2 regions of the Streptosporangium sp. NBC_01810 genome follow, and region 2 is predicted to be linked to the other one. Evidence: riboswitches for the same ligand, from Rfam matches in the RefSeq annotation. Region 2 holds a riboswitch; the other holds the start of a gene.

Region 1 (9,498 bases), 2.0 Mb from region 2:
GGCGCTGGTCCGCAATTACTTCGGTGACGGCGACGAGCTCGGCATGAGCCTGTACTACGCCACCGAGGACACGCCGCTCGGCACCGCGGGCAGCGTCAAGAACGCGGCGGACAGGCTCCGCGACGACCGCTTCCTGGTCATCTCCGGCGACGCGCTGACGGACATCGACCTGAGCGACATGATCCGCTTCCACCGCGAGAGCGGCGCGATGGTCACCATCGGGCTCAAGCGCGTCCCCAACCCGCTGGAGTTCGGGATCGTCATCGTCGACGACCACGGGCGGGTGGAGCGCTTCCTGGAGAAACCCACCTGGGGCCAGGTCTTCTCCGACACCGTCAACACCGGCATCTACGTGATGGAACCCGAGGTACTCGACGAGATCGCGGCGGGGGAGTCCGTCGACTGGTCGGGAGATGTGTTCCCCCGGCTGCTGGAGCGCGGAGCCCCGCTGTACGGGTACGTGGCCGACGGCTACTGGGAGGACGTCGGCAACCACGAGAGCTACCTCAAGGCCCAGGCCGACGTCCTGTCGGGCCGGGTCAAGGTCGACATCGACGCCTTCGAGGTCTCGCCGGGCGTCTGGGTGGCCGAGGGGGCCTCGGTCGACGCCGACGCCATCCTCAAGGGCCCCCTCTACGTCGGCGACTACGCCAAGGTCGAGGCGGGGGCCGAGCTGCGCGAGTACACCGTGCTGGGCAGCAACGCGGTGGTCAGGGAGGGAGCCTTCCTGCACCGCGCGGTCGTCCACGACAACGTGTACGTCGGGCCCGGCGCCCACCTGCGCGGCTGCGTGATCGGCAAGAACACCGACCTGATGACGGCGGCCAGGGTCGAGGAGGGCGCCGTCATCGGCGACGAGTGCATCATCGAGGCCGAGGCGTACATCTCCTCCGGGGTCAAGATCTACCCGTTCAAGACCATCGAGGCCGGGGCGGTGATCAACAACAGCGTCATCTGGGAGCCGCGTGCCCAGCGCAACCTGTTCGGTCCCCGAGGAGTCTCGGGGCTGGTCAACGTGGAGATCACCCCCGAGCTGTGCGTGCGGCTCGCCAGCGCCTACGCCACCACCCTGAAGAAGGGGGCCTCGGTCATCACCTCCCGCGACTCCTCCCGCGCCGCGCGGGCGCTGAAACGGGCCGTGATCAGCGCCCTCAACGCCAGCGCGATCAACGTGCTCGACCTGGAGGCGTCCCCGCTCCCCGTGGCGCGCTTCCACACCGCCAGGGAGAACGCCGTCGGCGGCATCGCGCTGCGCACCACCCCCGGTGACCCGCAGAGCGTCGACATCGTCTTCATGGACGAGCACGGCGCGGACCTGTCACCGCCGGCCCAGCGCAAGCTGGACCGGGTCTTCTCCCGGCAGGAGTTCCGCCGCGCCTTCCCCGGTGAGATCGCCGAGCTGAGCTTCCCCGCCAGGGCGGTGGAGGACTACACGCACGAACTGCTACGCCTGATCGACATCAGCGGGGTCCGCGACGCCGACATGAAGGTCGTGGTCGACTGCGCGGGAGGCACCTCCTCGCTGGTGCTGCCCAGCCTGCTCGGCCGGGTCGGGGTGGACGTGCTGACCGTCAACAACCGGCTGGACGACGCCTCGCCCACCGAGACCCTCGCCGAGCGCCGCCGCGACCTGCAGCGCCTGTCCGAGCTCGTCAGCTCCTCCAGGGCGGCCTTCGGCGTGCGCTTCGACCCGGTGGGGGAGCGGGTCGCGCTGGTGGACGAGATGGGCCAGCTGATCAGCGAGGAGCGCGCCCTGCTGGTGGTGCTCGACCTGGTCGCGGCCGAGCGCCGCGGCGGCAGGGTGGCACTGCCGGTCACCACCACCCGGGTGGCCGAGCAGGTCTGCAGGTTCCACGGGGTTCAGGCCGAGTGGACGTCCACCGCGATCGACGCGCTCACCGCCTCCGCCAGGGGTCCAGAGATGATCTTTGCGGCCGACGGGCGCGGCGGTTTCATCGTGCCCGAGTTCGGCCCCACGGTGGACGGCCTGGCGGTGTTCCTGCGCCTGCTCGGCCTGGTCGCCAGGACCCGGCTCTCGCTCAGCCAGATCGACGCCAGGATCCCCGAGGCCAAGCTGCTGCGCCGTACCGTGCCGACCCCGTGGGCGGCCAAGGGGGCGGTGATGCGCTCGGTCATCGAGGCCGCCGAGCATCACCGCATCGATACCACCGACGGGGTGCGGGTCGTCGCGGAGGACGGCAGCTGGACCCTGGTGCTGCCCGATCCGACCGAGGCGGTCACCCACCTGTGGGCCGAGGGGTTCGACGTCGACTCCGCGCAGACCCTGATCGAGCGCTGGGCGCGGGTGGTGGAGGAGGCCGCCGGCGGTTGAGGCGGCCTGTGCGACAAATACAGCGCGGCGCCATGGACCAGGGGCAGCGTCCCCTGTAACTTTGTCACCGACCGTACCCGCGGTTCAGCGTCAACCTTGACCTTCGCGCCTCATCGCTGTATGTTGCGGCATTCGCAGTCCGAGAAAACACTTGAGAAGCGAAGAAGCGAGGCGCGCATCACTGAGCACCGTTGCCGCGTCTTCGCGGTAGGAGGCCGAGCCGATCGATGCCGAGCGTCTACTGCACGCAGTGCGGTCATGCCAATCCTGAGGATGCCCGTTTCTGTTCACGATGCGGGTCGCCGCTTACCAGGTCCGACACCCCCGGAGACAGCACATCGACAATCTCCCTCTCCGGGATCGAGGCCTACGAGGCGGAGACCGGTGAGACGCTTCTCGCCGAGCGGCAGGCCGTCGAGCAGTTGCCGGCCGGTAGCGCGTTGCTGGTCGCGATGCGCGGCCCCAACGCCGGCAGCCGGTTCCTGCTCGACAGCGACCTCACCACCGTGGGCCGCCACCCCGAGAGCGACATCTTCCTCGACGACATCACGGTCTCGCGCCGCCACGTGGAGTTCTACCGGCGCGGCGGCGGGGTCTTCACGGTCCGTGACGTCGGTAGCCTGAACGGCACGTACGTCAATCGTGAGCGCATAGAGGAGGTCCCGCTGTACGGCGGGGACGAGGTGCAGATCGGCAAGTTCCGCCTCGTCTTCCTCACCCGCGGTGCCGCTGGAGGATGATGAGCTCGCAGGCCGCTCGTGCGCACATGAGCATCGGGGAGGTGCTCGCTCTCCTGCAGGGCGAGTTCCCCGATGTCAGCATCTCCAAGATTCGCTTCCTGGAGGGCGAGGGGCTGATCGAGCCGGAACGCAGTCCCTCCGGCTACCGCAAGTTCAGCTACGCCGACGTCGAGCGGCTCCGCTACATCCTCAGCGAGCAGCGTGATCGCTACCTGCCGCTGCGCGTGATCAAGGATCATCTGGAGGCGGCCGACCGGGAGGAGCGTCCGGCCGCCCGGCCACGCGCCGTCCCCGACGACGCGCCCCCCGAGGTCCGCCTCACCCGTGAGGAGTTCCTCGCCGCCGCCGAGCTCGACGAGGAGACCCTCACGGAGCTGGAGGACTACGGTCTCCTGGCCGCCGTGGCCCGCTACTACGACGCCGAGGCGCTGATCGTGGCCCGCAGCGTCGGAGCCCTGGCCGCCTTCGGCTTGCGCGCCCGCCACCTGCGGGCGGTCAAGGCCGCCGCGGAACGCGAGGCGGGGCTGGTGGAGCAGGCCGTCGCCCCGCTGCTGCGCCGTCGCGGCCCCGGCGCGATCGACCAGGCAGACGAGACGGCGAGGGAGATTTCCGGCCTGATGCTGGAATTGCACGCCTCACTGTTGCGTTCCGGAGTCCGTGGGGCACTGGGCCGGTGAGAGCCTGACCAGGCACTCGTACCTCTACGGGTGTTACGTTGAACAAACCGGTCGGAATCCAGCGAAGACGGAGCAGCCCGTGTTGCAGATGGAGGTCGTGGGCGTTCGAGTTGAGATGCCCTCCAACCAGCCGATCGTCTTGTTGAAAGAGACGCATGGGGAGCGTTACCTACCTATCTGGATCGGCATGACGGAAGCCACGGCGATCGCCATGGCCCAGGCCGAGGAACCACCACCTCGGCCACTCACCCATGACCTGTTCCGGGACGTGCTCGAAGGACTCGGAGTCAGGTTGAGCACTGTCAACATCGTCGCTTTACGCGATGGCATCTTCTTCGCGGATCTCGTGTTCTCGAACGGGGTCGAGGTGAGCGCGCGGCCTTCCGACTCGATCGCCTTGGCACTTCGTACCGGCGCACGTATCTTCGCGAGTGAGGATGTGGTCCGGGAGGCGGGGGTCATCATCCCCGACGACCAGGAGGACGAGGTGGAGAAGTTCAGGGAGTTCCTTGACACGATCACGCCCGAGGACTTCGGCCGCGCGGGGTAGGAATTTCGGTGCATTTACGCTTCACGACGCGCCGGGTGGGGTCGTTGACTGGACTTGGCCCCAGTCCTACGGTGCAAGTGAAACCCGCGGTCATGCGTAAACCCCCAGATCAGGCCGTGGGATGAGAGAAAGCCGGAGGTCCGCGTGGCGGTCAGCAGCGGCGAGGGTAGAAACGCCGACCAGGATGACCCGGAACGGCGCCAGTCGGCACGTCAGCGCGCGGGTGAAGAGGGTCTGCTGTTCGACGGGCAACCGGTGAAAGTGCCCGCCGACATCGGCTACAGGGGGCCGACGGCCTGTTCGGCGGCCGGAATCACCTACCGGCAACTCGACTACTGGGCGCGCACCGGCCTGGTCGAACCCACCGTGAGAGCGGCCCACGGCTCCGGTTCCCAGCGGCTGTACGGCTTCCGTGACATTCTGGTCCTCAAGGTTGTCAAGCGCCTTCTCGACACCGGCGTCTCCCTTCAGCAGATCCGCATCGCCGTGCAGCACCTGCGGGAGCGGGGTGTCAACGATCTGGCCCAGATCACCCTGATGAGCGACGGGGTGAGCGTCTACGAGTGCACCTCGCCCGACGAGGTCATCGATCTGCTCCAGGGTGGCCAGGGAGTCTTCGGTATCGCGCTGGGACGGGTGTGGCAGGAGGTGGAGGGCTCTCTTGCGGATCTTCCCGGCGAACGCGCGGAGTTGGGCGGGGGCCCTTTAGACGATCATCAGGCCGATGAGTTGGCCCGCCGTCGCCGAGTACGACGAACCGGGTAAACTCGGACTCGCCACTGACCCTGTGCGGGAGAGACCCCGGCACGATCGGGGCGCCGAAGGAGCAACCTCCCCGGAATCTCTCAGGCACCCTGTACCGCACGGACGAGGCAACTCTGGAAAGCAGGCGCGCCCGCCAGGTGCGTCTCACCGACGGTGCAAGCCTCCCGGCAAGGGCAGGTGAAGCTCTCAGGTCGCGACCACGTGATGACAGTCGTGATGACAGAGGGGGAGACCCGGCATACGCCCGCGCCCAGCGCCGGTCTCCACCCCGCCCTGAGAGGCTTCCCATGACCGATCTGCCATCGCTCAGCGAGCTCGTCCCCCCGCCGTTCGCGACCCGTCACATCGGACCCGACGACGCCGGCCAGACCCGCATGCTGGAGGCGGTCGGATTCGCCTCCGTCGCCGATCTGGTCGCGGTGGCCGTGCCCGAGGCGATCCGCTCCTTCACCCGGCTGGGCCTGCCCCCGGCGGCGGGGGAGTCCGAGGCTCTCGCCGAGCTGCGGGTCCTCGCCGGGCGCAACACCGTCCTCACCTCGATGATCGGCCTGGGCTACCACGACACGATCACCCCGGGTGTCATCCGCCGCAACCTCCTGGAGAACCCGGGCTGGTACACCGCGTACACGCCCTACCAGCCGGAGATCTCCCAGGGCCGGCTGGAGGCCCTGATCAACTTCCAGACCGTCGTCTCCGACCTGACCGCCCTCGACGTCGCGGGGGCCTCCCTGCTGGACGAGGCCACCGCCGCGGCCGAGGCGATGACCCTGGCCCGCCGCGCGGGCCGCACCCCGTCGAAGGTGTTCGTGGTCGACGCCGACGCGCTGCCGCAGACCAAGGCGGTGCTGCGCACCCGTGCCGAGCCGCTCGGCATAGAGCTGGTCGAGAGCGACTTCACCGGGGGGCTCCCCGAGTGCTTCGGAGTGCTCGTGCAGTACCCCGGCGCCAGCGGCAGGGTCCGCGACTTCCGCGCCATCGCCGACGCCGCCCACGCACGAGGTGCCCAGGTGGTCGCCGCCGCCGACCTGCTCGCCCTCACCCTCCTGGCCGCGCCGGGCGAGCTCGGCGCCGACATCGCGGTCGGCTCCTCGCAGCGCTTCGGCGTCCCCCTCGGCTTCGGCGGCCCCCACGCCGCCTACATGGCGGTCCGCGAAGGTCTCCAGCGCCAGCTGCCCGGCCGCCTGGTCGGCGTCTCCCAGGACGTCGAGGGGCGTCCCGCCTACCGGCTCGCGCTCCAGACCCGCGAGCAGCACATCCGTCGCGAGAAGGCCACCAGCAACATCTGCACCGCGCAGGTGCTGCTCGCCGTGATCGCCGGCATGTACGCCGTCTACCACGGCCCCGAGGGCCTGCGCAGGATCGGCCGCCGCATCCACCGGTACGCCGTCGTGCTCGCCGAGGGCCTGCGCCAGGGCGGCGTCGAGGTGGTACACGACACCTTCTTCGACACCGTGCTCGCCCACGTGCCCGGGCGTGCCGCCGAGGTCGTCGCCGCGGCCCGGGAGAACGGGGTCAACCTGCGCCTGGTCGACGCCGACCACGTGGGCGTCACCTGCGACGAGAGGACCGAGGTCCTCCACCTGGAGCAGGTCCTGGCCGCCTTCGAGGTCAGCGGCACGGTGCTGGCAGACCTGGACGCCGCCGCGCACGACGCGCTGCCCGGCGCGCTGGCGCGCGTCAGCGACTACCTCACCCACCCGGTCTTCCACAGCCACCGCTCCGAGACGGCCATGCTGCGCTACCTGCGCAGGCTCCAGGACAAGGACATCGCGCTGGACCGCTCGATGATCCCGCTGGGCTCCTGCACCATGAAGCTCAACGCGACCACCGAGATGGAGCCGATCACCTGGCCGGAGTTCGCCGGGCTGCACCCGTACGCGCCCGAGGACCAGGCCGCGGGCTACGTCGAGCTGATCGGGGAACTGGAGCGCTGGCTGGCCGAGGTCACCGGTTACGACGCCGTGTCGATCCAGCCGAACGCCGGCTCCCAGGGCGAGTTCGCCGGTCTCCTGGCGATCCGCGCCTACCACACGGCACGCGGCGAGTCGGGCCGTGACGTCTGCCTGATCCCCTCGTCCGCACACGGTACCAACGCCGCCAGTGCCGTCATGGCGGGCATGCGCGTTGCCGTGGTCGCCTGCGACGACAACGGCAACGTGGACCTCGACGACCTCGTCGCGAAGATCGAAAAGCACCGTGACCGGCTTGCCGCGATCATGGTGACCTACCCGTCCACGCACGGCGTGTACGAGGAGACGATCGTCGACGTCTGCGCGCTGGTGCACGAGGCCGGCGGGCAGGTCTACGTCGACGGCGCCAACCTCAACGCGCTGGTCGGCCTGGCCAGGCCGGGTGAGTTCGGGGCGGACGTCTCCCATCTCAACCTGCACAAGACCTTCTGCATCCCGCACGGCGGCGGCGGCCCCGGTGTCGGCCCGGTCGCGGTCCGCGCCCACCTGGCCGACTACCTGCCCGGCCACCCGCTGCGCGGCGGCTCGGCGGTCGGCCCGGTCTCGGCCGCCCCGTACGGCTCCGCGGGCATCCTGCCCATCTCCTGGGCCTACATCAGGATGATGGGCGCCGACGGGCTGAAGGCGGCCACCGAGCAGGCCATCCTGTCGGCCAATTACCTGGCGCGCAGGCTCGACCCCCACTACCCGGTCCTCTACACCGGCCGCGGCGGCCTCGTCGCCCACGAGTGCATCATCGATCTGCGACAGATCACCAAGGAGACCGGTGTGACGGTCGACGACGTGGCCAAGCGCCTCATCGACTACGGTTTCCACGCGCCGACCATGTCCTTCCCGGTGGCCGGCACGCTGATGATCGAGCCGACCGAGAGCGAGGACCTGGCCGAACTCGACCGGTTCTGCGAGGCGATGATCGCGATTCGCGGTGAGATCGAGAAGGTCGCCTCCGGCGTCTACGACAGGGGCGACAACCCGCTGAGCAACGCCCCGCACACGGCCGGCAGCCTCGTCACCGACGAGTGGGGGCATCCCTACACCCGTACCGAGGCGGCCTACCCGCTGCCCTCGGTGCGCGAGGGCAAGTACTGGTCGCCGGTCCGCCGCATCGACCAGGCCTACGGCGACCGCAACCTGGTGTGCTCCTGCCCTCCCCTGGAGGCCTACGAGGACTGATTCTCTCCGCGGCCCGCATCTCGCGAGAACCGCGTATCCGTAGGGAATGCGGGAGGACGGACGGCGCCCCGAGTGGTTAGGCTCGGGGCGTCTCCGTATCCGGGAAGGACCCTGCATGCCTGAGGTGGACACCCGTCCCTTGGACACCGCGCGAAGACTGGCCGAGTCCGGCGACCTCGACGGCGCCGCCGTGATCTTCGCGGAGCTGGCCGCCGACCCCGACGAGCCCGATCGGGCACAGGCGGCGGTGGGCCTCGCCGTGGTGCGACAGGAGCGCGGAGACGTGCCGGGCTCCCGCGCGGCCGCGCGCACCGCGCTGGCGACGGGGCACCCGGAGTTCGCCGCCCAGGCCGCCTGCCTGCTCGCGGGGAGCTTCGAAAGGGAGGGGCTGGCCGACCAGGCCCGCGCCGCCTGGCAGGCCGCGCTGGGCGTCGGCCACCCCGCCTACGTCCCGTCGGCGCACATGGCCCTCGCCAGGCTCGCCACGGGCGCGGAGGAGGCCGAGCGGTCGTTGCGTGACGCGCTGGCCACCGGCGACCCGGAGATCGCCCCACGTGCCGCTCAGCGGCTGGCGGAGGCGTTCATCGAGGAGGGGGAGCCCGAAGAGGCCGCCCAGGTGCTGCTGGAGGCGCTCTCGGTACCGGACGTGGCCGAGGTGCCGAGGCTACGGGTGATGCTCGGCATCGCTCACCTGGAGCTGGCGTGCGCCGAGTTCTCCGGCGCGATCGAGGAGGGCGGCGACGTCGAGACCGGCGCGCTGGCCATCGAGCTGCTGGCCCGCACGTTCCCGCTCAGAGGGCGCGTCGAGGACGCCGAGCGCGTGTGGCGCTACGGCCTTGACAGCGCCGACGCCGACCTCGCCGCTGAGGTCCGCCTCCGCCGGGGCCGTGACGTCTGAACCCCGTGGAGCGCGGGCGGGGACGGGCGTCAGTCGCGCTCTCGCCAGCGGCTCAGGGCGTGGGCGAAGTTGATCGCGATGATGCCTCCCCAGGCCAGCAGCAGCCCGGCGGTGCCCGCCTCGGCCGCTGCGATGGCGGTCAGCGGGATGCCGATGCCCATCGAACCGAGCGCGATCGGGATCGAGGGGTTCCCGGTCCTGCGGGGCCGCGTCCGAGGCATCTCGGCGACGTGCCCCCCGGCGGCGTACATCTCGGCGCGCACCCGTTGGGCGATGGTCGCGTCGAGGCGCGACACGAACGACTCGATGAGGGCGGTCTCGTAATCCGGGCCGAGATCACGGCGGGCCTCGACGGTGGCGCGCATGTCCTGGCGGATATCTTGGTAATCCTGC
Region 2 (9,498 bases):
GCGGTGGAGCGTGCCAGAAGGGCCTTCGCCACCTGGCGGAGCGTCGGCCCTTCGGACCGGGCCCGGCTGTTGCGCCGGTTCGCCTCGCTGGTGCGCGAGCACGCGGAGGAGCTGGCCCTGGCCGAGGTCGCCAACGCCGGGCACACGATCGGCAACGCCCGCTGGGAGGCGGGCAACGTCGCCGACGTGCTCGACTTCTACGCCGGGGCGCCGGAGCGCAACCACGGCCTGCAGATCCCGGTGCCCGGCGGCCTGGACGTCACCTTCAGGGAACCCCTGGGCGTCGTCGGCGTGATCGTGCCATGGAACTTCCCGATGGTCATCATGACCTGGGGGATGGCCCCGGCGCTGGCCGCGGGCAACACCGTGATCGTCAAGCCCGCCGAGTGGACACCGCTGACCGCCCTGCGGGTGGCCGAACTGGCCCTGGCCGCCGGACTGCCCGAGGGGGTCTTCCAGGTCCTGCCCGGCGCCGGAGAGGTCGCGGGCGCCCGGCTGGTCGAGCACCCGGACGTGACGAAGATCGTGTTCACCGGCTCCACCGAGGTGGGCAAGGAGATCGCCGCCGTCTGCGCCGGGCAGGTCAAGCGGCTCACCCTGGAGCTGGGCGGCAAGAGCGCCAACGTGGTCTTCGCCGACGCCGACCTGGAACGGGCGGCGGCGACCGCGCCGTACGCGGTGTTCGACAACGCGGGCCAGGACTGCTGCGCGCGCTCCCGGATCCTGGTCGAGCGCTCGGCGTACGACGAGTTCCTGGCCCGGTTCGGCGAGGCCGTGCTGAACGTCCAGGTCGGCGACCCCCGCGACGAGAGCACCGAGATGGGCCCGCTGATCAGCGCCGAGCACCGGGAGCGGGTGGCCTCCTTCGTCACCGAGCCGCCCCATCTGCGGGGCGCTTGCCCGTCGGGGCCGGGGTTCTGGTTCCCGGCGACGGTCCTGACCCCGCGCTCGGCCGACGACCGGGCATTCACCGAGGAGATCTTCGGGCCCGTGGTGTCGGTGCTGCCGTTCGACGACGAGGCGGACGCCGTGCGGATCGCCAACGACACCCCGTACGGCCTGAGCGGGTCCATCTGGACCCGTGACGTCGGCCGGGCGCTCCGGGTGGCCAGGGCCGTCGAGGCGGGCAACCTGAGCGTCAACTCGCATTCGAGCGTCCGCTACTGGACCCCGTTCGGCGGTTTCAAGCAGTCGGGCCTCGGTCGTGAACTGGGACCCGACGCCCTGTCAGCGTTCACCGAGACCAAGAACGTCTTCATTTCCGAGGAGTAGAAGCGATGCTGCGTTTGCAGGACCGGGTGGCCGTCATCACCGGCGCCGGTAGCGGGATCGGCCTGGCCACCGCGCGCCGGTTCGCCGAGGAGGGCGCCCGCGTCGTGTGCGTGGACCTGGACGAGACGACCGGCGCGGCGGCCGCGGCCGAGGTCGGCGGGCTTTTCGTGAAGGCCGACGTGACCAGCGAGGACGACGTCGTCCGAATGTTCCAGACCGCGTTCGACAGCTACGGCAGCGTGGACATCGCGTTCAACAACGCGGGCATCTCACCGCCGGAGGACGACTCGATCCTGGAGACCGGCATCGACGCCTGGCGCCGGGTCCAGGAGGTCAACCTCACCTCCGTCTATCTGTGCTGCAAGCACGCCATCCCGTACATGCGGCGGCAGGGCAAGGGGTCGATCATCAACACCGCGTCGTTCGTGGCGGTGATGGGCTCGGCGACCAGCCAGATCTCCTACACCGCCTCCAAGGGCGGGGTGCTGGCGATGTCGCGCGAGCTGGGCGTGCAGTTCGCCCGCGAGGGCATCCGGGTCAACGCGCTCTGCCCCGGCCCGGTCAACACCCCGCTGCTGCAGGAGCTGTTCGCCAAGGACCCCGAGCGGGCTCGGCGCCGCCTGGTGCACATCCCGATCGGCCGCTTCGCCGAGGCGACCGAGATCGCCGCCGCGGTGGCGTTCCTCGCCTCGGACGACGCGAGCTTCATCACCGGCTCGGAGTTCCTGGTGGACGGCGGCATCTCGGGCGCCTATGTCACGCCGCTCTGAGCGTTCCCCGACTCTGACCGTTCCCCGGCCGGTTTTGCCCAGGCCATACCTCGGCCCCGATAACGTGCCGGGACGTGGGGTGTCACCCCACATCCCGGCGTCCGCGCGAGAAGGAGACCATGTCCCGTCCCGTCATCGGCATCACCTGCTACGTCGAGCCCGCGAGGTTCACGGTCTGGGAGACGAACACCGCGCTCCTGCCGTACGACTACGTCGACCACGTGGCCCGCGCGGGCGGGCAGCCGGTGATCCTGCCGCCCGCGGGTGACCCCGCGGCGCTCGTGAACCGCCTGGACGGGCTGATCCTGGCCGGCGGCGGGGACGTCGGCCCGGAACGGTACGGGCAGGAGCCGCACGAGCGGACCGGCTACGTCCGGCCGTTCCGCGACGACGCCGAACTGGGACTGGTCCGGGCGGCGCTGGAGCGGGACCTGCCCTTCCTCGGCATCTGCAGGGGCATGCAGATCCTGAACGTCGCCCTTGGCGGCGGCCTCCACCAGCACCTGCCCGACGTGGTGGGCCACCAGGGGCACGCCCCGGCCCCCGGCGGCTACGGCAGGATGCCGGTGCGGCTCGCCCCCGGCAGCCTGACCTCGAAGGTCTTCGGAACCGAGACCGTGGACGTGGCCCACTACCACCATCAGGCCGTTGACCTGCTCGCTGATGGCCTGATCGTGACCGGCCACGCCGAGGACGGCACGGTGGAGGCCGTGGAGGTGGAGGATCATCCGTTCGCCCTCGCCGTCCAGTGGCACCCGGAGACCGACGACGAGTCGGCCCTGTTCGAGGCACTGGTCCGGCACGCCCGCCGCTGAGTGATTCGTGAAGGCCGGTGCGCGCCTGGGGATTTCGCTCGGCCGGTGCGGGCGGTTAGGCTGGCCAGCGACACCGATGAACCCCGCGCGGGAGAGTGTCCTGACATCCAGGCCAGGACCCCTGAAGGAGCAAGCCCTCCCCGCGAACCTCTCAAGGCAAAGGACCGTGCGGGTAGGTGCCTCTGGAAAGCAGGTCCCACGACCTCGCCGAAGGTGAAAGTCCGGTAAAACCCGGATGAAACTCTCAGGCACCAATGACAGAGGGGGAGGATGATCTCATCTGTCCCTTGTCTGAGGTGCGAACATGTCCCGACCTACGCCGCTGCGCGGCGTGCACGAGTCCCTCGGCGCGACGCTGACCGACTTCGCGGGCTGGCTGATGCCGCTCCGCTACGGCAGCGAGTCCGCCGAGCACAACGCGGTCCGCCAGGCGGCGGGCCTGTTCGACCTCTCCCACATGGGGGAGATCCTCGTGACCGGCCCGCAGGCCGCCGAGGCCCTCGACTACGCGCTGGTCGGCCACCTCTCCGCGCTGGCACCCGGCCGCGCCCGCTACACGATGATCGTCGACGCCGGGGGCGGCGTGCTGGACGACCTGATCGTCTACCGGCTGGCCCCCGAAGAGTTCATGGTCGTCGCCAACGCCTCCAACTACCCCCGGGTGGCCGCCGAGCTGATCGAGCGCGCCAAGGACTTCGACGCCGCGGTGCAGGACCGCTCCGAGGAGTACGCGCTGGTCGCGGTCCAGGGACCGCGCTCGGTGGAGATCCTGAGCGCCCTCACCGACGCCGACCTGGACGGGCTCGGGTACTACGCGGGCCTGCCCGCCGTCGTGGCCGGACACGAGGCCCTCGTCGCCCGCACCGGATACACCGGCGAGGACGGCTTCGAGCTGTTCGTCGCGGCCTCGGCGGCGGAGTCCCTCTGGTCCGCCCTCATCGAGGCGGGCGCACCGCATGGGCTGATCCCCGCAGGTCTGTCCGCGCGCGACACCCTCCGCCTGGAGGCGGGCATGCCGCTCTACGGCAACGAGCTCTCGGCGGACCTCACTCCGTTCGACGCCGGGCTCGGCCGTGTGGTGAGGTTTGACAAGCCGGGCGACTTCGTCGGCCGGGCCGCCCTCGAACCGTTCAGGGACGTCCCGCCGGCCCGTCGTCTGGTCGGCCTGGTCGGACGCGGCCGCAGGGTGCCCCGGCACGGGTATCCGGTGGTGGTCGCCGGTGACGGCACGGTCGTCGGGGAGGTCACCAGCGGGGCGCCCTCCCAGACACTGGGCAGGCCCATCGCCATGGCCTACGTGGACAGCGGCCTGTCGTCAGGACTGGCCGTCGACATCCGGGGCAGCCGCGAGCCGGTCGAGGTCGTCGAACTGCCTTTCTACAGGAGGAAAAAATGAGCAGCATTCCCGAGAATCTGCACTACACCAAGGAACACGAGTGGATCGGCGGCGTCGACGACGGCCTGACCCTCACCGTGGGCATCACCGCCTACGCCGCCGAAGCGCTGGGCGACGTGGTCTACGTGCAGGTACCCGAGGTCGGCGCGTCGATCGCCACCGGTGACGCCATCGGCGAGGTCGAGTCGACCAAGTCGGTCAGTGACATCTTCGCGCCGGTCACCGGCGAGGTCGTGGAGGTCAACCAGGCGGTCGTGGACGACCCCTCGCTGGTCAACAGCGACTCATACGGTGACGGCTGGCTGTTCCGGGTACGTCTTGAGGGCTCCGCCGACGACCTGCTGTCGCCGGAGGAGTACACCGCGCTCACCTCGGGTGAGTCATAAGTTCGACGCCTCGCGTCACGGTCACGCGCGTCCCCGGGCACGCGTGACCGTCCACGCTGGAAGGATTCAGATGACGATCAGTGTCTTCGATCTCTTCAAGATCGGAATCGGCCCGTCCAGCTCGCACACCGGCGGCCCGATGGCCGCCGCCCACAAGTTCGCCCGGGGCCTGCACCAGGACGGGCTGCTGGAGAAGACCGTCCGGGTGAGCGCCATCCTGTACGGCTCGCTTGGGCTGACCGGCAAGGGCCACGGCAGCGACAAGGCGGTGCTGCTCGGCCTGTCCGGCGAGAAACCCGAGCTGGTCGACGTCGACACGGTCGACGAGCGGCTGGCCGCCATGCGCGAGTCCGGCACCATCTCCCTGTACGGCTCCCACGAGATCCCCTTCGTCGTCGGCGAGGACCTCGTCTTCGAACGCAAGATCTCGCTCCCCGGCCACCCCAACGGCATGCGCTTCACCGCACTGTCGGAGTCCGGCGAGACGCTACGGGAGAAGGTCTACTACTCGGTGGGCGGCGGCTTCGTCGTCGACGAGAACGCCACCGGCGCCGACCGGATCAAACCCGACGACACGGTCCTGCCGTACCCCTTCACCACGGCCGCGGAACTGCTCGCCCAGTGCGCGGAGACCGGGCTGTCGATCTCCGGGCTGATGCTGGAGAACGAGCGGGCGTTCGGCCGCACCGAGGCCGAGATCCGCGCCCAACTGCTCGTCCTGTGGCAGGTCATGAGCGAGTGCGTGCGGCGGGGCATCGGCAAGGAGGGCGTGCTGCCCGGCGGGCTGAAGGTCCGCCGCCGCGCCCACCAGCTCCACCGGCAGCTGCGGAGCGAGCCGGCAGAGAAGGACTCGCTGCAGACGATGGACTGGGTCTCGCTGTTCGCCCTCGCGGTCAACGAGGAGAACGCCGCCGGCGGCCGGATCGTCACCGCGCCCACCAACGGCGCCGCGGGCATCATCCCCGCCGTGCTCACCTACTACGACCGCTTCGTCCGCGAATCCGATGACGAGGGGGTGATCCGCTTCCTGCTGACCGCGGGGGCGATCGGCGTGCTGTTCAAGGAGAACGCCTCCATCTCCGGGGCCGAGGTGGGCTGCCAGGGCGAGGTCGGCTCGGCCTGCTCGATGGCCGCCGCCGGGCTCACCGAGGTGATGGGCGGCACCCCCGAGCAGGTCGAGAACGCCGCCGAGATCGGCATCGAGCACAACCTGGGGCTGACCTGCGACCCGATCGGCGGCCTGGTGCAGATCCCGTGCATCGAGCGCAACGCCGTCGCCTCGATCAAGGCCATCGCCGCGGCCAGGATCGCGCTGCGCGGCGACGGCCGCCACTTCGTCTCGCTGGACAAGGCCATCAAGACGATGCGCGACACCGGCCGGGACATGCTCGACAAGTACAAGGAGACCAGCCGCGGCGGGCTCGCGGTGAACGTCATCGAATGCTGAGCGGGAACGGCCGGGGCCCTGACGGACAGGCTGTCAGGGCGGCCTTCCCGATGCCCGGGGCCGGTGGATCCGCGCTTCCAATGAGGAACGCCCGAGAAACGCCCGAAGGCACCCGAGCTCAGGGACACCCGAGCTCAGGGACACCCGAGCTCAGGGACACCCGAGCTCAGGGCACCTGGGCTCAGGGCACCTGAGGAACGTCTGAGGAACACCGCATAAAACTCGATCACCACCAAATTTCGCATCACGTATAGGCCCCTCCTGTCCCGCGCCTATGCTGGGTGGCCATGTCCGCGGGACTTGGGAGGTCGTCGTGGTAACGGGAGCGCATCCGGCGAACCGTTCCTCGCGAGTGCTCCGTTTTCTCGGGTCACACTGGCTCTTCATGGCCGCCCTGCTGGTCGGCGGCGGCCTGCGCGCCCTGGCCGTGCTCGGCTACCGGCCCGCCCTGTGGTTCTGGGCCGACTCCTTCGTCTATCTGAACGCCGGGCTCGACCCCCGCCCCCTGGAGTCCCGCCCCGCGGGCTACTCCCTGTTCCTGTGGATCCTCAAGCCGCTGGCCAGCGTCCAGGCCGTGGTCGTCGTCCAGCACCTGCTCGGGCTGGCCGTCGCGCTCTGCGTCTACCTGCTGCTGCGCAGACTGGGCCGGCTGCCGGGATGGGGCGCGACGCTCGCCACGCTGCCGGTGCTGCTGGACGCCTACCAGATTCAGCTCGAACACCTCGTCATGGCTGACCTGCTCTTCCAGTTCCTCGCGGTGCTGGCGGTCACGCTGCTGCTGTGGCGGCGGCGCCCGGCCGCCTGGGTCGCGGCGCTGGCCGGCCTGCTGCTGGCCGCCGCGACGGTCACCCGTACCATCGGGCTGCCGCTGATCGCCGTGGCACTGGTCTGCCTGGTGATCCGCCGGGCCGGGTGGCGGGCGGTCGTCTCCGCGACCCTGGCCGCCGCGATCGGCCTGGGCGCGTACGCCGCCTGGTTCGAGTCCGAGCACGGCGGCTACGCGCTGACCCGGGGAAACACCTTCCTGTGGGCGCGGACGATGACCTTCGCCGACTGCGCCAGAATCCAGCCGACCGGACCCGAGGCGGCCCTGTGCCCCGTCGAGCCGGTGGGGCAACGCGCGGCACCGCCGGTCTACATCTGGGGCGACGCCTCACCGCTGACCAAGGTCGAGGGCAGCTGGGCCGAGCGCGACGCGCTCGCCGGCGCCTTCGCCACCCAGGCCATCACAGCCCAGCCGCTGGACTTCCTGCGGGCGGGCCTGGACGACGCGGCCCACATCTTCGACTGGACTCGGCGCGTCTACCCGACCCCCGGACCGCAGAGCGCCTACGTCTTCCCCGACACTCTGCGCCCCTTCCCAGCCGGGGCCGCCTCCCAGGGGAAGACCGCCGAGCAGCTGACCGTGGCCTACCAGGGTGCCTCGGGCGCGCCGACGATGGCCGAGCCGTACGCGGGCTGGCTGCGCGGCTACCAGGAGTACGGCTTCGTGCGCGGCCCGTTCCTCGCGGTGATCTGCCTGGTCGGCCTGGTCGGTGTGCTGATGCGGCTGCGGCGGCTCGGCGGCGCGGTGCTGCTGCCCTGGGCCGCGGGGACCATGCTGCTTCTCCTGCCGCCCTTCATCGCGGCCTTCGACCACCGCTACGTGGTGCCCGCCCTCCCGTTCCTCTGCCTGGCCGCCGGACTGGCCTTCGGCGTCCGGCACCAGGAGAGCGCCCCCGAGGAGGTGGAGGACGAGGAACCGGACGAGGGCCCGGACGAGGAACCGGTGTACGGCAGGACCGCCGGGCATCCGGCGTACGGCAGGACCGCCGAGCATCCGGTGTATGCGAGCCCCATCGAGGAACCGGCGTACGAAAAGTCAGCGGCGGTGGACGTGCAGGCGAATCACCGTGCCGAGTTCTACCTCCCCGAGAGCCCGTCTGACCTTCCCCACCGCGTCCTTGTTCAGCCGCGCCACGAGCTTGCCGACATCGGTCCCGGGCGCGCAGCCCACACTGATTCGCAACCGCTCATGCCTTACGTACCTGACCCGAATCCGGGCGAGCCCTTCGACTTCTTTAAGGGCAACAGCGAGCATGGCGGTTCCCGTTCCGGTCCGCCTGCCCCACCGTCCCCATCCCAGGGCGTGTAGCAGCCACCTCACCGCCAGCAGCGCGAGCACCGTCAGCAGCAGCGCGACCAGCCACCCCAGCCACGGATGTGCGGCCAGCCAGCCGGGGAACCCCCCGCGCACGAGCCTGGCCCCTGGTGGCTGGCCGGGGAGGTCACCACGTCCCCGTAGGAAGGCGTAGAGACCGGCGCAGACCAGCACCGCGCCGGTGACGGCCAGGCCGATCCGGTTGCCGACGTACGGTCTCATCGGACCCTCCGCCCGCGCAGCCGCACCACGACGTCGCCCGCGCACATCGCGCCCAGGCCCGCCAGCCGATCGCCCACCGCCGCGCCCACTCCGCGCAGCACCGGCCCGGTCCGCTCGGCCTCGGTGAACACGGTGACCTCGACGATCCGCGGCGCGAGCCGGACCCGCGCCCCGCTCACCTCCTCCACCGAGGCCGCTGCCTCCCCCAGCGTGCGGCAGAGCCCGGGCCTGGTGATCCCGATCACCATGTGCGGATCCCCCGATTCCAGCGGCACCAGCCTGGGCCGCCCCGGCAGGGCGGCGAACCCGAGCATCAGCAGGCCCGCCGCCATGGCGAGCACCGCCACGGCGAACACGGTGGGATCCGACCAGTTCCACGAGCCGGCACCGTTGACGAGCCGCCGGTAGGGCATTCGCGCGACGGGCGACTCCAGCAGCAGGCCCACGGTCACCGCGGCCGCGGCCGAGAGCACGACGGACGCCGCCAGCGCCGCCGGCACGCCCATCGGGGTCCTCCCCGGCCTGAGCATCCGCACCGACCTGCGGCGGACGTCCTGGAACTGCTCGGCCGCCCTGCCTCCCGAGCCTCCGGTGCTCCCCGAGCCCGCCAGGACGTCCTGGAGAGTAGTCGTCATTCGGTCAGGTGTACGCGTTCCGGCAGGGGCGAGGCCGGGATCAACCGCCCTCTTGCGCGATCTTGGAACCCTCCTGGCAGGAGCATTGACCACCCGTCCAACAACATGAACATTGCTCACATTATCCCGAGCCGGGTTATCCTGCGAACATGGACGACCTCCAGCGCTACAACCGGGCCACAGCACACCTGGACCCCCCCTTCGCCGTCCTCGATCTGCCCGCCCTGCACGCCAACGCCGAGGGAATGCTCCAGCGGGCCCACGGCAAACCGATCAGGGTCGCGAGCAAGTCCATCAGGTCCAGGGCCGTGCTCGAACGGATCCTCGCCATGGACGGCTTCACCGGGATCATGGCCTTCACCCTCCCCGAGGCCCTCTGGCTGGTCTCCACCGGAATACGGAACGTGCTCGTCGC

Evidence for each region. A riboswitch is a leader RNA that binds a small molecule or an ion and turns the genes downstream of it on or off. The one in region 2 is predicted to bind glycine.
Region 1: it holds a riboswitch for glycine, as region 2 does, so the genes downstream of both, gcvP (aminomethyl-transferring glycine dehydrogenase) here and gcvT (glycine cleavage system aminomethyltransferase GcvT) in region 2, are expected to answer to the same signal.

The regions. Positions count from the first base shown of each region.
Region 1 is NZ_CP109070.1:3,165,340-3,174,837, reverse strand. Features, by position in the region: gene OIE13_RS14180 (mannose-1-phosphate guanyltransferase) at 1-2,332, shown strand, start outside; gene OIE13_RS14175 (FHA domain-containing protein) at 2,560-3,072, shown strand; gene ftsR (transcriptional regulator FtsR) at 3,099-3,749, shown strand; gene OIE13_RS14165 (bifunctional nuclease family protein) at 3,829-4,299, shown strand; gene OIE13_RS14160 (MerR family transcriptional regulator) at 4,444-5,064, shown strand; glycine riboswitch at 5,080-5,171, shown strand; gene gcvP (aminomethyl-transferring glycine dehydrogenase) at 5,352-8,207, shown strand; gene OIE13_RS14150 (tetratricopeptide repeat protein) at 8,323-9,105, shown strand; gene OIE13_RS14145 (hypothetical protein) at 9,135-9,498, opposite strand, start outside.
Region 2 is NZ_CP109070.1:5,213,795-5,223,292, forward strand. Features, by position in the region: gene OIE13_RS23070 (aldehyde dehydrogenase family protein) at 1-1,272, shown strand, start outside; gene OIE13_RS23075 (3-oxoacyl-ACP reductase) at 1,278-2,042, shown strand; gene OIE13_RS23080 (gamma-glutamyl-gamma-aminobutyrate hydrolase family protein) at 2,162-2,857, shown strand; glycine riboswitch at 2,936-3,034, shown strand; glycine riboswitch at 3,037-3,121, shown strand; gene gcvT (glycine cleavage system aminomethyltransferase GcvT) at 3,162-4,253, shown strand; gene gcvH (glycine cleavage system protein GcvH) at 4,250-4,639, shown strand; gene OIE13_RS23095 (L-serine ammonia-lyase) at 4,710-6,086, shown strand; gene OIE13_RS23100 (hypothetical protein) at 6,472-8,220, shown strand; gene OIE13_RS23105 (DUF6286 domain-containing protein) at 8,445-9,083, opposite strand; gene OIE13_RS23110 (amino acid deaminase/aldolase) at 9,233-9,498, shown strand, end outside.